DNA from 2 places in the Paenibacillus sp. FJAT-27812 genome. Region 1 is predicted to be linked to the other one. Evidence: predicted binding sites of a transcription regulator. Region 1 holds the regulator's gene; the other holds the start of a gene.
The links. Region 1 encodes LexA, which represses DNA repair genes until DNA is damaged. Its sites were predicted from a motif close to CGAACATATGTTCG; they were not measured.
Positions count from the first base shown of each region.

Region 2: the regulator LexA is predicted to act here: its motif matches at 2,649-2,662, upstream of recA (recombinase RecA).

Region 1 covers NZ_LIGH01000001.1:5,871,157-5,881,264, forward strand. The annotation lists gene ADU23_RS25000 (aldo/keto reductase) at 22-1,011, opposite strand; gene ADU23_RS25005 (DUF896 domain-containing protein) at 1,057-1,251, opposite strand; gene ADU23_RS25010 (efflux RND transporter periplasmic adaptor subunit) at 1,373-2,455, opposite strand; gene ADU23_RS25015 (ABC transporter permease) at 2,482-3,840, opposite strand; gene ADU23_RS25020 (ABC transporter ATP-binding protein) at 3,837-4,550, opposite strand; gene yneA (cell division suppressor protein YneA) at 4,715-5,089, opposite strand; gene lexA (transcriptional repressor LexA) at 5,248-5,868, shown strand; gene ADU23_RS25040 (TetR/AcrR family transcriptional regulator) at 6,675-7,268, opposite strand; gene ADU23_RS25045 (hypothetical protein) at 7,299-7,907, opposite strand; gene ADU23_RS25050 (MFS transporter) at 8,205-9,362, opposite strand; gene ADU23_RS25055 (LysR family transcriptional regulator) at 9,490-10,108, shown strand, end outside.
Region 2 covers NZ_LIGH01000001.1:5,330,907-5,341,014, reverse strand. The annotation lists gene rny (ribonuclease Y) at 1-561, opposite strand, end outside; gene ADU23_RS22500 (RecX family transcriptional regulator) at 743-1,447, opposite strand; gene recA (recombinase RecA) at 1,527-2,579, opposite strand; gene ADU23_RS22490 (competence/damage-inducible protein A) at 2,807-4,057, opposite strand; gene pgsA (CDP-diacylglycerol--glycerol-3-phosphate 3-phosphatidyltransferase) at 4,156-4,731, opposite strand; gene ADU23_RS22480 (YajQ family cyclic di-GMP-binding protein) at 5,032-5,526, opposite strand; gene ADU23_RS22475 (helix-turn-helix domain-containing protein) at 5,556-6,458, opposite strand; gene ADU23_RS22470 (DUF3388 domain-containing protein) at 6,477-7,244, opposite strand; gene ADU23_RS22465 (DUF3243 domain-containing protein) at 7,433-7,684, opposite strand; gene ymfI (elongation factor P 5-aminopentanone reductase) at 7,797-8,525, opposite strand; gene yfmH (EF-P 5-aminopentanol modification-associated protein YfmH) at 8,540-9,826, opposite strand; gene yfmF (EF-P 5-aminopentanol modification-associated protein YfmF) at 9,830-10,108, opposite strand, start outside.

The sequences.
Region 1 (10,108 bases):
TTCTCCTCCTAATTGTTAACGCTATTCGAATGGTCTGCGGAACTTCTCAATGAAGCGATTCGGATAATCATCCGGCAATGCGCTAATTTGCTCCAAACGGTTCCACACTTCGCTTGGCATCTCCCAGCCGATAGACCCCATGTTATCCTCAAATTGTTCTAGCTTACTCGCACCGAATATCGGTGAAGTAATGCCTTCACGCTGAATAAGCCAGCGGAGAGCAACTTGAGCAGGCGATTTGTCCTGTTCCTTAGCCGCTTCAAGCAGAGCATCGAGAATGAGAAAATTTTTGTCTAGAGCCCGGTTAACCCATGCGCTCTCTCCGACCTTTGAGGTCAAGCGCCCCTCTGTCGGCTCTTCTCTGTTGTAGCGTCCCGTTAGGAAGCCGCCGCCTATTGGAGCCCAAGGAATGATGCCTACTTTCTCCTCTAAGCATAACGAGAGCATTTCGCGGTCCATTTGTCTGCTCACTAAGCTGTATTGGGGCTGAATGGACACAAATCGCACATAACGGTTAACATCGCTAACCGCAAGTGACTTCATCAGCTGCCACGCAAAAAAGTTAGAGCATCCTATGTATCGAACTTTGCCGGAAGTAACGAGATCATCAAGCGTACGGAGCGTTTCTTCAATTGGCGTAGCATGATCCCAAACATGGACCTGGTACAAATCAATATAATCGGTTTCAAGACGTTTCAGACTTGCATCAACGCCATCCATTATATGCTTGCGAGACAAACCTACCCCGTTTATATTGGCGGATGTGGTCATACGCACCTTTGTAGCAAGGACGATGTCTGATCGTTTGTTTTTGATGGCTTTGCCGACAATCTCCTCGGAACGGCCGCTTACATAAACGTCGGCCGTATCGAGAAAATTGCCCCCGCGATCTACAAAACGATCAATCATGTCGATTGAATCCTCTTCACTTGTCGTATTGCCAAATGTCATCGTTCCCAAACATAGCTCGGATACAGCCAGTCCACTTTTTCCTAACAGATTATATTTCATCTAAATACCCTCCCATGGCTATTAAATGAGTATGACTGTCGTTGGTTAGTGCTTGATGTTTTTGTCGCTGTCATCCACAATTTCAATCGTTTCCAGCTGCTGGCGAAAATTGTTTTTGAAGTTGGTCAAATATTGCTTGCGCAGTTCATCTCTTTCAGCCATTTCTTCATCGGTTAAGCCTACCGATTTATTTTTACGAGCTAGCTCGTTAATACGTTCAATTATTTTCGAAAATTCCATTACTTGCTCTACTCCTCTCATGATGAAAAAACCTCTACACTATACTTTGACATTTTCAACGTTCAATTGTCAAGGAATCATAGAGGCTTCATATTTAAAGGATTCAATTATTGTAGAGCTATTATTGCAAAAAGACCTGATCGCCAACCTTCAGCCCTTCAAGAACTTCAGTGAGTTCCGGCGTTTCAAGACCAATTTTTATTTCCTTTCTTTCATACTGGCCATTTCCGGAATCCAGCATAACAAAATGTTTATCCTTTTCGCGAATGATCGCTATCGATGGTACAGCAGTCGTATTTTCTTTGCGTTCGGTCTCAATGGCACCATTCAAGCTTAAACCCGCTATCAAATACTCGCTAGGCTCTAGAACGATTACCACCTCGAACTGAGCAGCTTGATTTAGGTTGTTCTGATCCGTCCCTGTTTTCGCAAATTTTGATACTCTCAGCACTTTCCCTGTAAGCTTCAGATCCTTCATCGCGTTCATCTTCACTTGGACGGGCATGCCTGGCTTAATGCGGAATACGTCCTGCTCTCCAACTAATGCGATGAATTGCAGCTTATTTAAATCAACAACCTTGCCCACATATTCATTATCCGCCAAAGCCTGTGGCCGTTTGTTAGCATTGTCGAACAAAAAGATGCCCGTAGCCGGCGAGCGGAGGCTCGACTCTTTCAGCTTATTCTTCTTCACTAGCAGCTCTTTGGCTTGAATGCTCGAAGTCACTTCATTCAATTCCTTCGTCAAACGAGCGATTTCCTTCGTTACAAGCAGTTTTTTGCGTGCTTCTTCTGTCGATTCTAACGGGTTCGCTTCATCATCCACCTGACTCAAATAGTCGTTCAGGTCAGCCTCAAGGCTAGCCTTATGTAAAGCCGCCTCCGCTTGCAAAATCTCGTTTTGCACAGCAGTTTGATCGAGTTTAAACAGCACATCGCCTTTCTTCACCTGCTGACCGTCTTCGATTGCCCATTCAGTCACTTTAGAGCCATAAGGGGCATATACAAGCGTTTCTTGCTCATACAATGACTTTCCTTTCACCTCAACCTTATTCGCAATCGTTTCTTTCGTTACTTGAAAGGCAATAGGCTGCGAGTCTGACGTTATCTCTACAAGCTTGGTCGGATTTCCCATTCTATATAAAACAAAGCTAATTCCAATAATAACAAGTCCAATGATTCCCCACTTTATTTTCTTCTTCATCTTTAAGCTCCTTCTTATACTCTAAATTAATCACGTCTAATCGCTGTCAAAGCATCTGTACGAGATGCGCTCACCGCGGGGTAAATACCTGAGAAAATGCCGGTAGCAAGCGCGAACGCCATGCCAATGGGTATCGTTAATAGCGGAATAAAAATAATAACCGAATCCTGCTCACCGGATAAATTCGTTATAAGACCGTTAATGCCCCAAACGATCCAGTATGAAAATAGTACGCCGAGCAATCCGCCAAGCAGCCCCAGCAAGGCCGCTTCTACAATAAACATATTTCGAATTTGGGCAAGGTTAGCGCCAAGCACCTTCATAATGCCAATTTGCCTTCGCCTCTGGTAGGTAGACATCGTCATCGCAACGACGATAGATATCGAAGCGATAATAAGAATAAAAACACCGATGCCAAGAGCAGCTGCTTTTATTATTTTAAACTCATTTGCAAGCCGTTCCTTTTGAAATAAATTGGTTTGCGTGGAGACTACAAGCTTTTTGAGCTGCTGCTCGACCTGCTCGATATTGGATTGATTATCAACCTTCACAATAATGGAATTATAGGATTCCTGTTCATCTCCTCGCATTTTGAGCTCTTTCTTAAGCAGCTCCGCTGTTGCAATGGAAATGTAGCCCTTCTTGTCATACATGATCTGGTCATCTTTGACGCCAGTTGGTTTTTTCAGTACGCCTACGACTCGCAGCGGCCTGGTTAGAATCTGTCCATCTGCAGAGTAATAGCGAAACTGAATTTGCTTCTGATATAAGGGGGTGGGAATTTTGTTTAAGTTTTGATATTGCTCATACACCGCATCATCGTAAGGATTCGCGTTTATTTGATCTTGCATATTCTGTTTGGTTACTTCGTCAAAAAGACCCATCGTTGCGCCATAGCTTAGCACGATCGTATCCTCAAGGTCTGAAGGTCCCCCTTGCAAAAATTTATGCCCGAAATCCGTTAGAACCTCCAGATCCGTGCCGATCAATTGGGTTTGATTTTGCGAGATAAGCCCGTCTAATGTCGTCAGCTCCATGTAATCAAGCTGCTGAAATGGTGCGGCAGCCGTCACATGCTGAATTTTCCTCATTATATCCAGCTTTTGCTGCGTCAATTTACCTTGCTTTAACGATTCGCTTTCACTCTCGGATGAAGGTTTATTGCCCACTGCTTGGGCGCCCGTATTTGCCGTTACCGTAATTTCATCCATTTTCAAATAGCTGTTCATTTGCTGCTCGACATAAACCTGGGCGGACTCTCCAATGCTCATCGCAACAATAATGGCGGCACAGCCTATGGATATACCTGCTGCGCAAAGTGCGGTTACGACCTTTCTGCGCTTCACTTGATCCCATGATAATCGTGTAATATCACTTATTCTCAATTTTGTGGCACCCCCGCAAGCATACTTTCTCGAGCGGACTCTTGCTCCGTCACCAGATACCCATCCCGAAGCGAAATAATTTTTTCCGTTTGGGCGGCAACCTCACGTTCATGCGTGACGATGATAAACGTCGTTTCCATCGTTTTGTTCAATCGCTTCAAGATCATAATAATTTCTTCCTCGGTTTTTGTATCCAAATTACCCGTAGGCTCGTCCGCAAAAATGACCGAAGGCTCAGTGATCAAAGAGCGGGCAATACTGACACGCTGCTGTTGACCGCCTGAGAGCTGCGACGGAAACAACTCCGCCTTATCCGGAATCCCCACCTGCTCAAGCAAAGCAAGCGCCTTTTTTTTTCTAATGGATGGATGAATGGATTGGAACACTAGCGGCAGCTCAACATTTTCACGTACCGTCAAATTTGCAATAAGCTCATACGCTTGAAAAATAAAACCGATATGCTTGCGCCTAAACTCAGCCAATTTGTTTTCGTTCATCGTAACGATATTGTGGTCTGCAATGAAAATTTGTCCTTCCGTTGGCTTCATCAAGCCCGCCATTAAATTAAGCAGTGTAGATTTACCAGAGCCGGAACTACCTAATAACGCAATCATTTCACCCTTATGTACATCGAAGCTAATATTCTGCAATACTGCAGTCGCTTCATTCCCATTTATGAAGGAATGGGATAACTCTTCAACACGTAACAATTCAGCCTCTCCTTTCAGTCCCCCACCAATAGACGAACAAGCAAAGCACGAACCCTGCAGTTCAAACAAAAAAACTTTCCAAATGAAGTAGAGTCCACTGATCTACTTGATTCAGAAAGCTATTTATAATTAAAACTTTCTATTAATTGTAAATGAAATTCAGCTTAAATGCTAGGAATAATTAACCTCTGGCCCGGCATAATCTCAGAAGATTGTAAATCATTACGATCTTGAATTAAATAAATGATATATCGAATATCTTGCTTCCCATCCGTAAACTGCTGCGCAATACCCCACAGTGTATCCCCAGAATGTACGGTTACCACATGCTCATTGACTGCTGCTTCTGCCGGATGATTGCCGGATGCATATGTTCCTATCATTAGAAAGCTAGTAAACAATAGTGCGAACACGGCCGTGCAAACGATGATCTTAGCTGTATGCTTCTTCATCAACCGTTTGACCAAGTGGCCGAGAACCACTGCTTTGCCTGTTTCTTGTTTGTGTATCGTTCTATAAAAGCTTGGACTAGTTATCATTTTTCAGCACCCCAAACGTTTGTTCTGTTTTTAGATTACACGAACAGACGTTTGGTGTCAACGAAAAAATACGAACTTCTGTACTTAAGAACTTATGTTTGTACGAACTCCGGTTCTATGTTATAATTTGCTACAAATCTACTAATGGAGTGATCACAGTGTCGAAGATTTCTAACCGACAACATTCAATTCTTGAATTTATAAAGAATGAAGTCCGGGAGAAAGGCTATCCACCCTCCGTTCGAGAAATCGGCGAAGCTGTTGGATTGTTATCCAGTTCAACCGTTCACGGTCATTTGGACCGTTTGGAGAAGAAAGGGCTAATTCGCCGAGATCCCACTAAACCGCGTGCTATTGAAATTTTAGATCAAGAAGGCGTAGACGGCATTATTCCCCTTTCTGTAGCTAAAGTACCTATCGTAGGTAAAGTTACTGCAGGCGTGCCGATAACTGCCACCGAGAACATCGAAGAATACTTCCCGCTTCCTTCCCATTTTGTTGGAGACAGCAGCGTATTCATTTTGAACGTCATGGGCGAGAGCATGATCGAAGCCGGTATTCACGATGGTGATTACGTTATTGTCCGTCAGCAGCAAACCGCTAATAACGGAGAAATCGTTGTAGCGATGACTGAAGACGATGAAGCTACGGTAAAAACTTTCTACAAAGAGAAGAATCACATTCGCTTGCAGCCAGAAAACTCCACGATGCAGCCGATTCTACTCCAAAATGTTACGATTCTAGGCAAAGTCATCGGGCTTTTCCGTGATATCCATTAAACGAAGCAAATGTACATAAGAAGAGGCTGAATCGATGCATACGCATCTGTATGACAAACACCCAATCACCCGGCGTTTATCCCGCATAACCTATATGGTATTCAACAAATAAGGAGGTGCATTGAAAATGTCCGGTTTTGTTGGTGGGGCTTTTACAAATCTAGGCACCATTTTAGTTTTGTTCATCTTATTGGTGATTATCGCGTGCAGCTGTGGCTTTGGCTTCGGCGGCTATTAATTCAAACATTCAGCTTTCATAATATTGAAACCAAAAAAGACCCATGTTATGGGTCTTTTTGTATGCAGTCTATATCCAGCATCAAAGCAAGCTTACATTTATATGTATGAAAATGCTCCACTTCAGATAACATGCCGAAATGAAGATGGGCAAGTTACATAGGCATCGCTCCAAGCATAGGCTGTTCTTATTAAACGAATAATTGGAGGTATACTTGATGGCATTCGGACCGCAGCAACCCCCGTTTTATCCCTACCCGCCACCTTACCCATATCCCTACCCTTATCAGTACCCGTATCCCTACCCCTATCCGGAAGTGCTCCCAGTTCCCATTCCCTTTCCAATAGGCACCTTTGGAGGACCATGGCTTGGCGGAGGCAGCTTTTCTGGCGGCGGGGGCTTTCATGGCGTACCATCCTCCGGATTTCATGGGGGTCCTGGAGGGGGCTTTCATGGCGCCAGGGGCGGATTTCATGGCAGGTATAGGCCATCATACAGAAGATTTTAAATCTCATTCATGGAGGGTGAGGGCAGCTGCCCCCTCCTCCCTAAGTTCCAGCCTCCGAAATTATACCTTTATTGCGTCCCAGCTCATTTGGATAATGACATCAAGATTTTGCTGATTCGCTTCATTTTCCTTTTTGAAATGTGCCTTGGCCAGCTGAATGACAGGGAAATAACAGAAGGTCAACAAGAGATTGATGTCTGCCTGTTTCAACAATTTCTCGCGCTGCCCTCTCAAGGCAAAAGACCGCAAGGATTGAAACATCCATGCTGTGTCCTCTAGACAGAGCTTATCAAGCAGCGGCGAAGTTGAAAATTGTTCTAAAAACAAAAAGTATTCCTTATTGCTTAGCGTGAAATCCAATAAATTTCTCATGACGGTTGCAAAACCATCCTTGACAGGAGTTGAATCGTCGATATTTTGCACCAATTGCTGACTCATCTTTTCTTTAACATTCAAATAAAGCTTTAGGAGCATGTCCTCCTTATTTTCAAAATAAACATAAATCGTTGATGATGATACGTTCGCTCGCTTAGCGATTTTTGACATGGAGATGTCGGCAAATCCGATTTCGTTCAAAAGCTGTATCGTCGCTTGAAAGATTGCTTCGCTTTTATTCTCGTCTTTATGTCTCATGCAGGTATGATAAATGATCATTCGTTTTAAGTCAATTTTGTTGCAGAAACCTTACATCGCCCGCTTCAGCAGCTGGTTTAACGACCACTTTGTTTTTGCGTGATTACCAAGCCTTTGACGGTTAAGCAGCGGATAGTCGTACAACGGCCCTTCATAAAGGACTTGAAACAGAGGATGGTTTAAAAAATCATTTGGCGTGACCAGCGCCGAAGGACGCTCCCACAAGGGAATGCCGCTCTTAGTCATCGTTTCTGCCACGAACTGTGAACAAAAATAGGAGTGGACAGGCTGTAGGTCCATATCCAGCAGCACGCCAAACAATCCAATCAGATTGTAGCTGTAAAGATGTTTGTTCTTTTCAAAATCACGAATGGTTTGAATCAAATTAGCACGCTGCTCCGCGCTGACAGCTATTCGAAGCAAAGCACATCGTGTATGGGGAAAATGGCGAAAGGTCCCTTCATACATATCTTCCCTAACGAAACCCGCAAGTAAAGGATTGTTTGCTTTTTTTCGTCCGAAGCTAAATACTTCATGCAGGTTTTCATCCAGGACGAGTGAAGCATGATTGTATGGCGCACCCGTAAACCCTTTAATCAGCCTTGTAAAAATAGTACCCGTATCGGACAGCAACACGTAGATGTTATCCGTCTTGCACATTTCCATGCTAGCTTGTATCATGCTGTTCACTCTCCAATAAATAAGCTCGTTTATCTATACGATTCATTTGAATGTGGTCTCGATAACTTCTGAATTGAATATACCAACACATCGGCCAACCGAATAGTACTAACTCTATCTAGTACTGTTGTGAAACAAAAAAAATACACCCTTCAAAGCAGTTAGCCAAATTCTCCCCAGAGAAATGGTGATGCCTGCTTTAAAGCGTGTATATAGCTGTCACATGAATTTATTAAAGTGGATCTCCAGCACGCCATACATATTATCTAACCGTTCTTACGGCCTTTTTGGCTCCTCGCCGTTGCTTATTAGAAGCTGAACACTGATCATAATAAGAATAACGGCAATCATCGTGACAAAAGCTAATGTGAAGCTGCCGCTGCTGTCATGGATCAATCCTATGACGAGCGGTCCCATTGCACCTATGAGGTAGCCGCCGCATTGTGACATCGCCGCCCAAGCGCCTGCTTCCTTGGCAGTTTTTGTCTCAACGATCGGAAGCATTAAAGCTAGCGGGAACAAGCCGCCGGCTCCAATGCCAAGAAATACGACTGCAACCATAATCGGCAAATGAAATAAAAGCATCAGCACGCCAACAAGCTCGCACAAGCTGCATAAGACAAGAAATAATTTCCGATTACCAAAACGCGATACGATTGCAGGCAATGTCATCGAGACCGGTATCTGCATGATGGTAAAGACAGTAAGAATCATCGCGGCGCTCGTTTTACTGTAACCGAGACTTTGCGCAATCGGTGCGATCCACGCCGTTATCGAATAGAACATACAAGCCATTAGGCCAAAGAAGAGCGTTAAAAGCAGTGCCCTTTTATTTTTGAGCGGCAGCCGTGAATGCTCCTCCTGCTGCTGCTGCTCCTCGTTGTTCTTGCGCTGCAATAGTGCTACCCAAAAAACCAAAGCCAGTACACCGAGCACAGCCCAGCATGCAAGCGTAATTGTCAAGCTATGATTGCTCCGCGTGTAGATAGGGATGGAAAGCCCAGAAGCGATCGCAGCGCCTACTGTCATGGATACGGAATAAACGCTCACAACACCCGGCTTGCTCGGAAAATGCTTTTTAATATAACCTGACAGCATAGGGCCCGCAAGTCCGATTCCGATGCCGGCAATAAACGCGGTCAAGATCAGTATCGTAACTGAGCTATAAAGTCCTCGCAGCGCAGTTGCAGCCGTAATAAGAAGAAGAGCCGAAAAAATCGCACGCTCCAGTCCTAACCAATCACGAATACGGGTCGCCAGCGGCGCAAATATTCCCATACATAATACCGGAAGCGTCGTTAACAGGCTTACTGCAAGACCGCTCATGCCAAGCGTTGACTGTATGGTATCCAATAGTGGAGCTACGGAGGTTATCGCAGGCCTCAAATTTAAGGAAGCTAAAAATAGGGCAAAAAGTAAATAAAACGTTCGCATCATTCTCTCTCTCCTGTCTCTGTTTAAACGCCTTGTGTACTCTGAGTATAGTGACCCTAATTACATTGATCAATACTATTATTTCTATTATTATAATAGCAATAAACTATCATTGGGGGGCGAGCTCATGGACACTCGGCATATTCACTATTTTATGGCTGTATGCGAGCATCTGCACTTTACAAAAGCAGCCGATCGTCTTGGCATCAGTCAGCCTACGCTCAGCCAGCAAATCAGAGTGCTTGAAGGTGAGCTTGGCATGCCGCTCTTCGATCGTATCGGCAAAAAAATAGTGTTAACCGAAGCCGGCGAGCTGCTGCGCTTGCATGGCGGAAAAATGATTCAAGCGGAGCAAGACGCCAAAAATGCGATACTCGAATTGCTGGCTGGTGAACGAGGAAACATCCGCCTTGGCGTTCTTCCTTCGGATCTCGATTTCCAGCTCGTTCCGTTGTTCATCTATTTTCATGAGAAATATCCATCCATTCAACTGCAAGCCTTTTCCACAATCCGCGTCCAAGAAGAGGTTCTCAGCAACAATGTGGACATCGGCATCGGCTTAAAAAGCGCTCCTGACCCCAGGCTTATTCAAATGCCGCTTGGTTCAGAACCATACCATTTGCTGGTATGCTCTACAAATCCTTTAGCTGACAGAAAACAAATCGAGCTTCAGGAGCTTCAGCATATTCCGCTCGTCATGTACCCGCTTGGTTATCTAGGCCGCGATCTGGTGGAGGAAGCATGCA
Region 2 (10,108 bases), 540 kb from region 1:
TATAATATTACGGGCTTTCTTATCTGCCTCTTCTTTCGCTTGCTGCTCGATCTCTTTGATCATCTGTGCTGTCTCATGTCGTACTTCCTGTTCAACATTGGATAAAATGATCGATTTCGCATCTTCCGTTGTTAGACTCGATATGCGTTCCAATTCACTAAGCTGCTGCTTGTAAATGGAATCAATCTCCTCTTGCGTTTCTTCGATCCGTTTTTCTTTGTTGGCTACAGTTTCTTCTTTGCGTTCTAGCGCTTCTAACTTTTTATCCAGCGACTCCTCTTTTTGGAGCAAACGTCTTTCCTGACGTTGAGCCTCGTTGCGTCGTTCACGAATGTCTCTCTCGGCTTCGGAACGAAGTTTGTGGACTTCATCTTTTGCCTCTAGCACGGTTTCTTTCTTCTGAGCTTCCGCTTCCTTCTTCGCATTTTCTACGATTTGGATCGCAGCTTGCTCAGCACTTGAAATTTTGGCCTCGGCAATCGACTTTCGAATAAAATAACCAATCCCAAAGAATATTGCGCCAACAAAGAGACAGATCAAGATCCAAACGATCTCAGGCATCTTGTTCACCTCCTTGTTGCATACACCAAGGCACTGCTTGGGATGATATTAGGTTTTCAACCGGCTTCAAACCGTTTCAACATTTACTAATTTGACGAAAATAATCGTTTTGAATCAACTTTTGGAAGGAAAATTGATTCAGTAATGAAGGAATACAACCTCATTTTATCTTTTCGTAAAATCAATTGTCAAGCAAAAGCCCATCATCTTCCTCGAATACATCGTCTTCCCCATTTAGATCCATCCACTTTATAGCTTCCTTCACGATATCAGATGGAAAGCCTCTACGTATCAAATAGCCTATAAGCATGCGTTTTCCGCCTTTTGGTTCGCCTTTTGAGGAACGCCATTTTCTCTCCGCAGCTTTTTTGGCTGATGCTATTTCTACCTCGCGGTCTAATGCTGCTGTTGCTTCTGCTGCGGCTTCTTTCGACACGCCTCGCTGCTGCAGCTCTTGCTGAATGAAGCGACGCCCTTTCAAGCTGTTTCTAAGCCGGCTATCCGCAAAATGATGCGCATATTGTTCATCATCCACAATATGCTCCCTTTCTAAACGGTCAAGGGCATATTGAATGTTGTCGGCTTCAAATAATTTGCGGTTTAAATACTGCTCGATTTGATTTCTTGTTCTCGGCTTGGCACCCAAATAAGCGATAGCCAGAACATAAGCACGGTAGCGCTCATCTTCCATCCGTATTTCTTCGATTAGAGCCTCGGTTAGCAATTGCCCTTTTGTCAGTCGAAAACGGATTAATATATCTTCATGAACCGATAATATCGCCTCTTCTGACTTTGCAAAGAGATGGTATAATTTCCGTTCCTTCTTATCATGGCGAACTGATAAAATCATCCATTGCTCTTCCTTGTTCAAATTGCTATGTGCCACACCGTACATCCTCTCTAAACAAAGCTTCGCCGCCCCTAATGGGGCGGCGAAGCTTCAGCATGTATGATTTCAGGTCGATTTATTCTAGATCTTCGAACTCTTCGTCGTCTTCTTCCTCAGCTTTGAAATTAGCCTGAGTTGCAGCTGCCGACAGGTTGCTTGCATCACGGATCTGTTTCTCGATTACTTCAGCGATATCCTTATGATCCTTCAAGTACTGCTTCGCATTCTCGCGGCCTTGACCAAGGCGCTCGCCATTGTAAGAGAACCATGCTCCGCTTTTCTGTACGATGTCCATCTCAACGCCAATATCAACTAGCGTACCTTCTCTGGAGATGCCTTCGCCGTACATGATGTCGATCTCGGCTTGTTTGAACGGAGGAGCTACTTTGTTCTTAACAACCTTGATACGAGTACGGTTACCGACCATGTCATTGCCTTGTTTCAACGTTTCAATACGACGTACGTCAAGACGTACGCTGGAGTAGAATTTCAAAGCGCGTCCGCCTGGCGTTGTCTCAGGGTTACCGAACATAACGCCGACTTTCTCACGCAATTGGTTGATGAAGATCGCAATCGTCTTCGATTTGCTGATCGCTCCGGAAAGCTTACGCAAAGCCTGAGACATCAGACGTGCTTGAAGACCTACGTGGGAATCCCCCATGTCGCCTTCAATTTCCGCTTTCGGTACGAGTGCGGCAACGGAGTCAATAACGACGATATCAACAGCGCCGCTGCGTACGAGCGCTTCGGCGATTTCCAATGCTTGCTCGCCCGTATCAGGCTGTGAAAGCAATAGCTCGTCAATGTTGACGCCTAGCTTGCTTGCATAAAGCGGATCAAGTGCATGCTCAGCATCGATAAAGGCAGCTTGTCCGCCAATGCGTTGAACCTCTGCAATCGCATGCAGCGCAACTGTCGTTTTACCGGATGATTCCGGTCCGTATATTTCAATAACCCGTCCACGCGGCAAGCCGCCTATTCCTAATGCGATATCGAGAGCAAGCGAACCGCTAGGCACGGTCTCTACTTGCATGTGTGTAGATTCTCCTAATTTCATGATGGAGCCTTTACCAAATTGTTTCTCAATTTGACGCAAAGCCATTTCTAGTGCAGCGCGACGATCCGACAAGAAACTCACATCCTTCTTTATTTATAATGTTATGATACCTTTTTTCTGGCGGGTTGACAAGCATTTTTTCGAACATACATTCGCCTTTTTGTTTGACCCCCGCAAGTGGGCATAAAAAAACCGCAGCAAAGTAATCTTCGCCACGGTTCTTCCGGTAACTATTCTTCATTATAGCTGTCTATTCGACAATTGACAAACTTTATTTATTCCGTCAGCCCCGCTTCCGGTTACTGCGCTTGCAGCGCCTGCCATAGTCGGTAAAGCGCAGCTTTTACAGCCCGCAGCCTGATCATTCCTCTTCCGCCGCTAAGGTTCAACGTGTGAACGATTGTTGGTTTGCCTCGCTCAGCTATGCCTACGTAGACAAGCCCTACCGGCTTGCCTTCGGATTCTGCCGGCCCGGCAACGCCCGTTAAAGAAACGCCAAAGTCAGCGTCGGACAGCTCTCTCACCCGCTCCGCCATCAGTGCGGCGGTCGAATCGCTGATTGCACCCGGCGCGCCTTCGCCCTCAAGCTGCGTCAACGGAATGCTGAGCAGATGATGCTTCATTATATTGGTATAGGTAACTACCCCTCCTACGTACTCTCCACTGCTCCCAGGAACGTTTGTAATAAGTTCTGCGAACAATCCCCCGCTACAGCTTTCCGCGCTCGCCAGCTTACGCCTTGAGGCTCTCAGAAGGTGCACAACCTCCTCTTCGATCGGGATGTCCTGCTGCGCGTACAAAAACTCGCCAACCCGTTCCTTAATCTTCTCGACGGTCTCGTCGATTTTCCGATCCGCATCTAACGCTGTGCCCGCTTTGGTGGAAACCCGGATAGCCACCTCGCCTTCCTTCGCATAGGGGGCGATTGTTGGATCAACCTGGCCGTCAATCAAATCAAGCAGCTTTGCTTCAAGATTGGACTCGCCAATCCCGACGAATTTCAGCAACCGCGAGTAGAGCGGCTCTACTGTACCAAGCACAGAACGCAGCCACACCTCGCCGGCACCGTCCATCATCGGCTTCATTTCGCGCGGCGGCCCAGGCAGCAGCAAATAATGCGTGCCATCGACTGACAAGCCATTGCCTACAGCAAGTCCTGTCGTATTTTCAAGCGGCTCTCCGCCTTCGATCATAAGGGCCTGCCGGCGATTGCTCTCCACCATGTGAATGCCTCGTGAGCTGAACAACTGCTCGATTTGAGCCATCGAAGGCTCGTGAATAAGCAGCTCGCGATTCAAATAATCGGCTAATACATCCTTCGTAAGATCATCTTGCGTAGGCCCGAGACCGCCCGTAAAGACGAGCAGGTCCGCACGGCTTCTCCCGATTTCGATCGCTTGCCTCAGCCGCTGGGCGTTGTCCCCAACTACCGTTTGGAAATAAACATCAACGCCTAAACCCGCAAGCTTTTGCGACAAAAACTGTGCATTCGTATTCACGATTTGGCCGAGCAGCAGCTCTGTGCCGACCGCAATGATTTCTGCTTTCATGGTTCCTGTTCTCCTCTGCGTTCGAATGTGCGATGTCTGAATAATACCAAGCATATAAGCAAAAGCATCTCCCCGTTTGACGGAAAGATGCTTTGACATTATTCTACCGGAATCAAATGTTTGTTTTTCAAGAAATAATCGATACCCGAATATACCGTAATTGCCGCTGCGACCCAGCTAGCGACTACATCAAACGGAAAATCAATGAAATTGAATGGGAAATTGTTGATCAACAGCGCGATAATCATCGTAATTTGAATGGCCGTCTTCCATTTGCCCCATGTGCTGGCAGCCATAACAGAGCCCTCTAGAAGGGCGATCTGGCGAAGGCCGGTTACCGCAAATTCGCGGCTGATAATTACGATTGCAATCAATGCGTTCAGCTTGTCCATTTCGACAAGTGAAATCAGTACCGCAGCTACGAGCAGCTTATCCGCCAAAGGATCGAGCAGCTTGCCGAGGTTTGTAACGATTTTGTTCTTGCGTGCGATATAGCCGTCTAACCCGTCTGTGCTTGCCGCCACAATAAAAATGAGTGCCGCTGCGATTTGATTGTATGTTATGGAGAAGTCTGAAATGCTGAACGACCCCAAATCCATTTTTATGAGCAGAAAGAACATAATGACCGGCACCAAAAATATTCTGGCTAGTGTAATGCGGTTCGCCAGATTCACGCAATTCCCTCCTTACATCGATCTAACTCAAAGGTGTGCGTAACGCGAACTCCTTGTTCCTGATTGAAATCAGCCTTCCGTTCGGGCTGCAGGCCATTTGGCAAGCAACTGCCCTGAGCAACAGCATTTGTTTTTTCTCTCATCTATGTACTCCCCCAAATCCTTCCGCAGAGCTATCTAACCAAGTATAATACATGCAAATACACGTGTCAAAAGCGGCTAAAGCCTCAATTTTCATTGCCAGCAGCACCAAAACGAAAAGCCTCGTTTCTCAAATTACGATGAAACGAAGCTTTTGTTTTATGAGCGATAATTCGTGAATTGCAGTTCAACCGGCAGATCTGCTTCTCTAAGCAGCTTCATGACTGCCTGCAAATCATCAAGGCTTTTGCCCGATACTCTAATCTGATCGCCTTGAATCAAGCTTTTCACTTTCAGCTTCGAATCACGTATCAAAATATTAATTTTTTTCGAGACATCCTGCTCAATTCCTTGTCTTAGCTTAATTCGTTGGCGAACGGTATTGCCCGAAGCGCCTTCAATTTTGCCATAATCCAAGTTTTTGATCGGTACGCCGCGTTTAACCATTTTGGACAATAAAATATCAAGCACGTTCTTTAGCTTATAATCATCCTCGGAAGCGACAACAAGCTCTTCCTTCTCAAGGGCGATGGAGCTCTTGCTGCCTTTAAAGTCAAAGCGCGTTTCAATCTCGCGCTCCGCTTGTTTAATTGCATTCGCAAGCTCCTGCATATCCACCTTGGATACAATATCAAAAGCATTTTCTGAAGCCATTCATACCTCTCCTTTGTTACATTAATCAATTATTCCGTTTTAGGTGTTTCCGTCGGTGCATCCGTTGGTGTTACATCGCCGCCAACAGGCTTGAGCAGCAATTTCTTGGAGCCCGCCCGATCGCCGTCTGGGACCGGAACGCCATCCACGGTAATTTCCGTCAAGTCGGCTCTGCCTACATTGATGTAGATCGGACCTGTAAGATCATAAGGCTCAACCGTGCCGTCCTCTGCATTCGCAGAGTATAGCTTCTCGCCGCTGTTGCTGCCTGAGCGAACCTCAAGCCAGCTGCGGCCGCCAACGACTTTAATTTCAACTTTATGGACCGTACCGGCTGGGCCGATGTCATATTGGTCTGCCTTGCCCACTTTGCTGCCAAACGTTACGGTTGTCGGCGCAATGGTTGGAGTAGGAGAAACAGGCGGTGCACTTGGCGTGTTCTCGCCAACAGCGGCGTTATTCCCCGTATTTGTAGTTGGCGCTTCAGAAGCGTCAGTAATATTGGTAGTGTTATCTACCTTATTTGTATCGCCGGAGTCTCTATTAATGGCATAAACCCAGATGACAACAACGATCAAAATAAGAAAGGACCACATCATCACGCTGAAGCCGATTTTGCCAAGCCTCTCTGATGATTGGGATTTTACTCTGCGCGGCGCTCTGACGACAAGCGGCTCAGATATTTGCTCCACCGGAGCAGCAGGCACTTCATGCTGATATAAGCGAAGAACTTCATCAGGATCGAGTCCAACTGCTTCTGAATAATTTTTCACGAATGCCCGTACGTAAAAAGGACCCGGTAAAACCGTGTGATCCCCACTTTCAATCGCTTCCAAGTACCGTTTTCTAATTTTTGTTGTTTCTTGAATATCGTCAAGCGTTAAGCCGCGCTGGTCTCTCGCCTTGCGAAGTAGTTCACCTAAATCAGACATGAGACGGCCTCCTTTCGGTTAGAAATCGTCTGTATAGTTAGCTGTGAAAGATTCATAAGATATTTCCTCATCTGGTGTATTGCGCAATTCTACAATAATGTCAAAATGGCTATAATCGTAATTGGATTCCTTAATAAATATATCGGGGTGCTCGATAACTTTTGTCGACGGCATAGCCATAATTTCTTGCAGCAAGCCGTAATGCTTCTCGTTCGAGCGAATCGTGCTTACGATCCCGTCTATAATAAAAATGTTGTTTGGCTGCATTTCATCCTCGGATAGCTGGCTTCTAACCGTCTGCCGAAGCAAGGTTGAGGACACAAAAGTCCAGCGCTTATTCGAGCAAACGCTGCCTGCTATAATGGATTCCGTCTTGCCTACCCGCGGCATGCCTCTTAATCCAATAACCTGATTTCCGTCACGTTTAAACACTTCGCCCAAAAAGTCTACCAAAATTCCGAGCTCGTCGCGCGTAAAACGGAACGTTTTGCGATCATCGGAATCCCGTTCGATATAGCGTCCATGACGGACAGCTAAAATATCAACAATTGTAGGCGTTCTCAGCTTGTTTACAGTAATATTATCAACTTTTTGAAGCATTTTGCCAAGCAGTTCGATCTTCTCGTCATCATCGGTTTGAAGAAGCATGCCCCTTGTCCGGTCCTCGACACCGTTGATCGTCATAATATTGACTTCAAGCATACCTAGCAATGAGGCGATGTCTCCAAGCAAGCCTGGTCGGTTCTTATGTATTTTGTATTCCATGTACCACTGTTTCGACTCCAAAGCTGTCACCGTCCTAAACCTGATCGTATAGAAGTATGTAAATGATTGTAGTGCCTGTCATAAAACATAATTCTACAATTTTCGTCACAATCCTGCAACCCAAAAAGAAACATTGCAGAAAAGCCTCCTTAAGGGAGGCTCTTCTGCTTCTGCTTCAGTTGACGAATTGTCGCCATCGTAAAAATGGACTATGATTTTTGGACTAGCTTGACCATCAAGCAGGCGAGCGTTTTGCGCTCAGCCTCGTCGCCAGCATCCCATAGCTCCTTCAATACGCGTTCTTCCTCATTTTTTGGATCGACCTTTTCTTCAAGAAAAGAACCGATCTCAAAAGCTAAGGAAACAATCGTTTCTTCCGTCATCCCAATCTTTTTTGCTTGTTCTACACGTTCTGCCAAAAAATGCTTCCAAGTCGCAAAATTAGAAAGGACAGTTGACATGTTTCTTCGCCTCCTACAGGTATAGAAAAGAATCATCAACGGTCTTATCATGCGTAAAAGCATTTCTAATTATGCAGAAGGGGCTTGTCTTCTAAAAATAGCAGGTCGTCTGCTACGTATGCCAGCCGCCATTGGGGCTGATGACTTGACCTGTAATATACGAGGATTCCGGCAGCGCCAGAAAATACACGAGCGAAGCGATTTCTTCCGTAGAACCAAATCGTCCAACCGGTATTTCCTGCTGTATCGCTGCTTTCTCCTCCGCATTAAAGCTATCCATCATCTCGGTATCGACCGCACCTGGCGCAACCGCATTTACCGTAACGCCCGTTGGCGCCAGCTCTTTGGCCAGCGCCTTCGTAAATGCGTTCATACCGCCCTTGGTTGTTGAATAAAGCACTTCGCACGATGCGCCGGACATTCCCCAGATGGAAGAAACATTTATGATACGGCCGTAACGCTGGGCAATCATATTCGGCATGAACAGCTGCGAGCAAAGAAACATACCCTTCAGATTGACGGACATGACATCATCCCATTCTTCTTCAGTCACATCCTTCAGCATGCCGTAATGAGAAATGCCTCCGTTGTTGACTAATATATCCGGAAGCATATTATGGCTCTCCAGCTTCTCCCGCATCCGCTCAAGCTGTTCCTTGGAACGCAGATCGGCAGAGATCGTTAACACGTTCGCGCCAAGAGCCATGCAGGTTCGAGCCGTTTCGTTAGCAGTCTCATGCGATTGCAAATAATGAATGACAATATTGACTCCCTCGGCTGCAAATCGTTTGGCAATGGCTGCCCCGATGCCGCGGCTTCCCCCGGTTATCAACACCGTCATTTGTTGGAGCGTCTTCATTTTGTAGGCTGTTCCACAATCGATACGGATAGCTGGTCAAAGTCAAAATGCTCGCGGAGCCGGTCATTAACCTCTTCAAGCGTGCATTTTTCATAAAAATCCAGCACATCGAACATATCGCTGTCACGGAAACGGTATCTCGTAAATTCACCGGCAATTGCTTCTGGGGAGTTTAGCATACGTAAATATCCGCCGATTTTTTTGCGTTTGGCTCTCTCAAATGCCGTTGGTTCAATACCTTTGGCTAAAATGCCTTCTACGGCTGCGCGTATTTGCTTAATCAGCTCATCCGGATTTGGCGTATCTCCTCCGATGACGGAGAATGCGTAACCCGTGCTCGAATTGTATTCGTGGCCAAAGGAGTCCGAAATCAGGTCATTCTCATAAAGCTGCTGATAAAGCTTCGAGCTTGGTCCAATGAGCGCTTCCAGCATCAGCTTGGTCGTCACCTCTTGGCGAAGAAGAGCTTCGCCTGTCAGTCCTGTGTGCTTTTCTTTGAAGCCAAGCATGCATTTCGGCTGCGATACGGGAAGCTCCGTCACCTTGCGGGATATCTTGACGGCTTCCGGCTCTTTTTCAAAAAAACGCTCGATCGGTCCCTGAGGCTCAAAAGATTTACTGTTTTGGTTGTCCCGCACTAGCTGGAACACTTCCTCCGCTTTCACCCCGCCAACGACAAACAAAATCATGTTTGAAGGGTGATAAAACGTTTCATAGCACCGGTATAGCGTTTCCTTATCGATTTGCCTAATGGATTCCACCGTACCGGCAATATCGATATGAACCGGATGCTCATGGTAAAGCGCATCAATCAAGCCGAAATACACTCTCCAATCCGGGTTATCGCGGTACATATTAATTTCCTGCTCGATAATGCCTTTTTCCTTCTCTACATTGGCGTCTGTAAAATAAGGATTTTGCACAAAGTTGATTAAAGTCTCCAAATTCGCGTTAATCTGCTCCGTTGCCGAAAACAAATAGACGGTTCTATCGAAGCTTGTAAAAGCGTTCGCGGAGGCGCCTTGCGAGGCAAATACGGCAAATATATCTCCCGTAGGCTCCTCGAACATTTTGTGCTCCAAGAAATGCGCTATGCCGTCAGGCACCTTGACAGGAGGCTGATTGCCGACCGCAAAACGGTTGTCTACCGAGCCATACTTCGTTGAAAAGGTCGCATATGTTTTATTGAAGCCTTCCTTAGGAAGCACGATAACTTCAAGCCCGTTATCTAGCACTTCACGGTACAACGTTTCCTGAACATTTGGATAGCTGAGGGTTTGCATCGGTTATGCCTCCTTTCGATCACGCAAAAAGTATATCGTATCGAGCTGCACGCGCTCCGCAACCTTCACGATGTCCTGTGCGGTAACCGCCTGAACCTGTTCAAGCAGCTGCTCTGCGCTTCGCTCTTTCCCGGTCAGCACGCTATTAAAGTCGTATGCGATCATTTCATAGGCGGAATCCTGAAGCTCGCGGAGATGATTGGAGATCATCGCTTTCGTCTGGCTCATCTCGAGCTCCGACAGCTGTCCTTGGCGCATGCTCTCAAGCTGCTCCTGAATAAT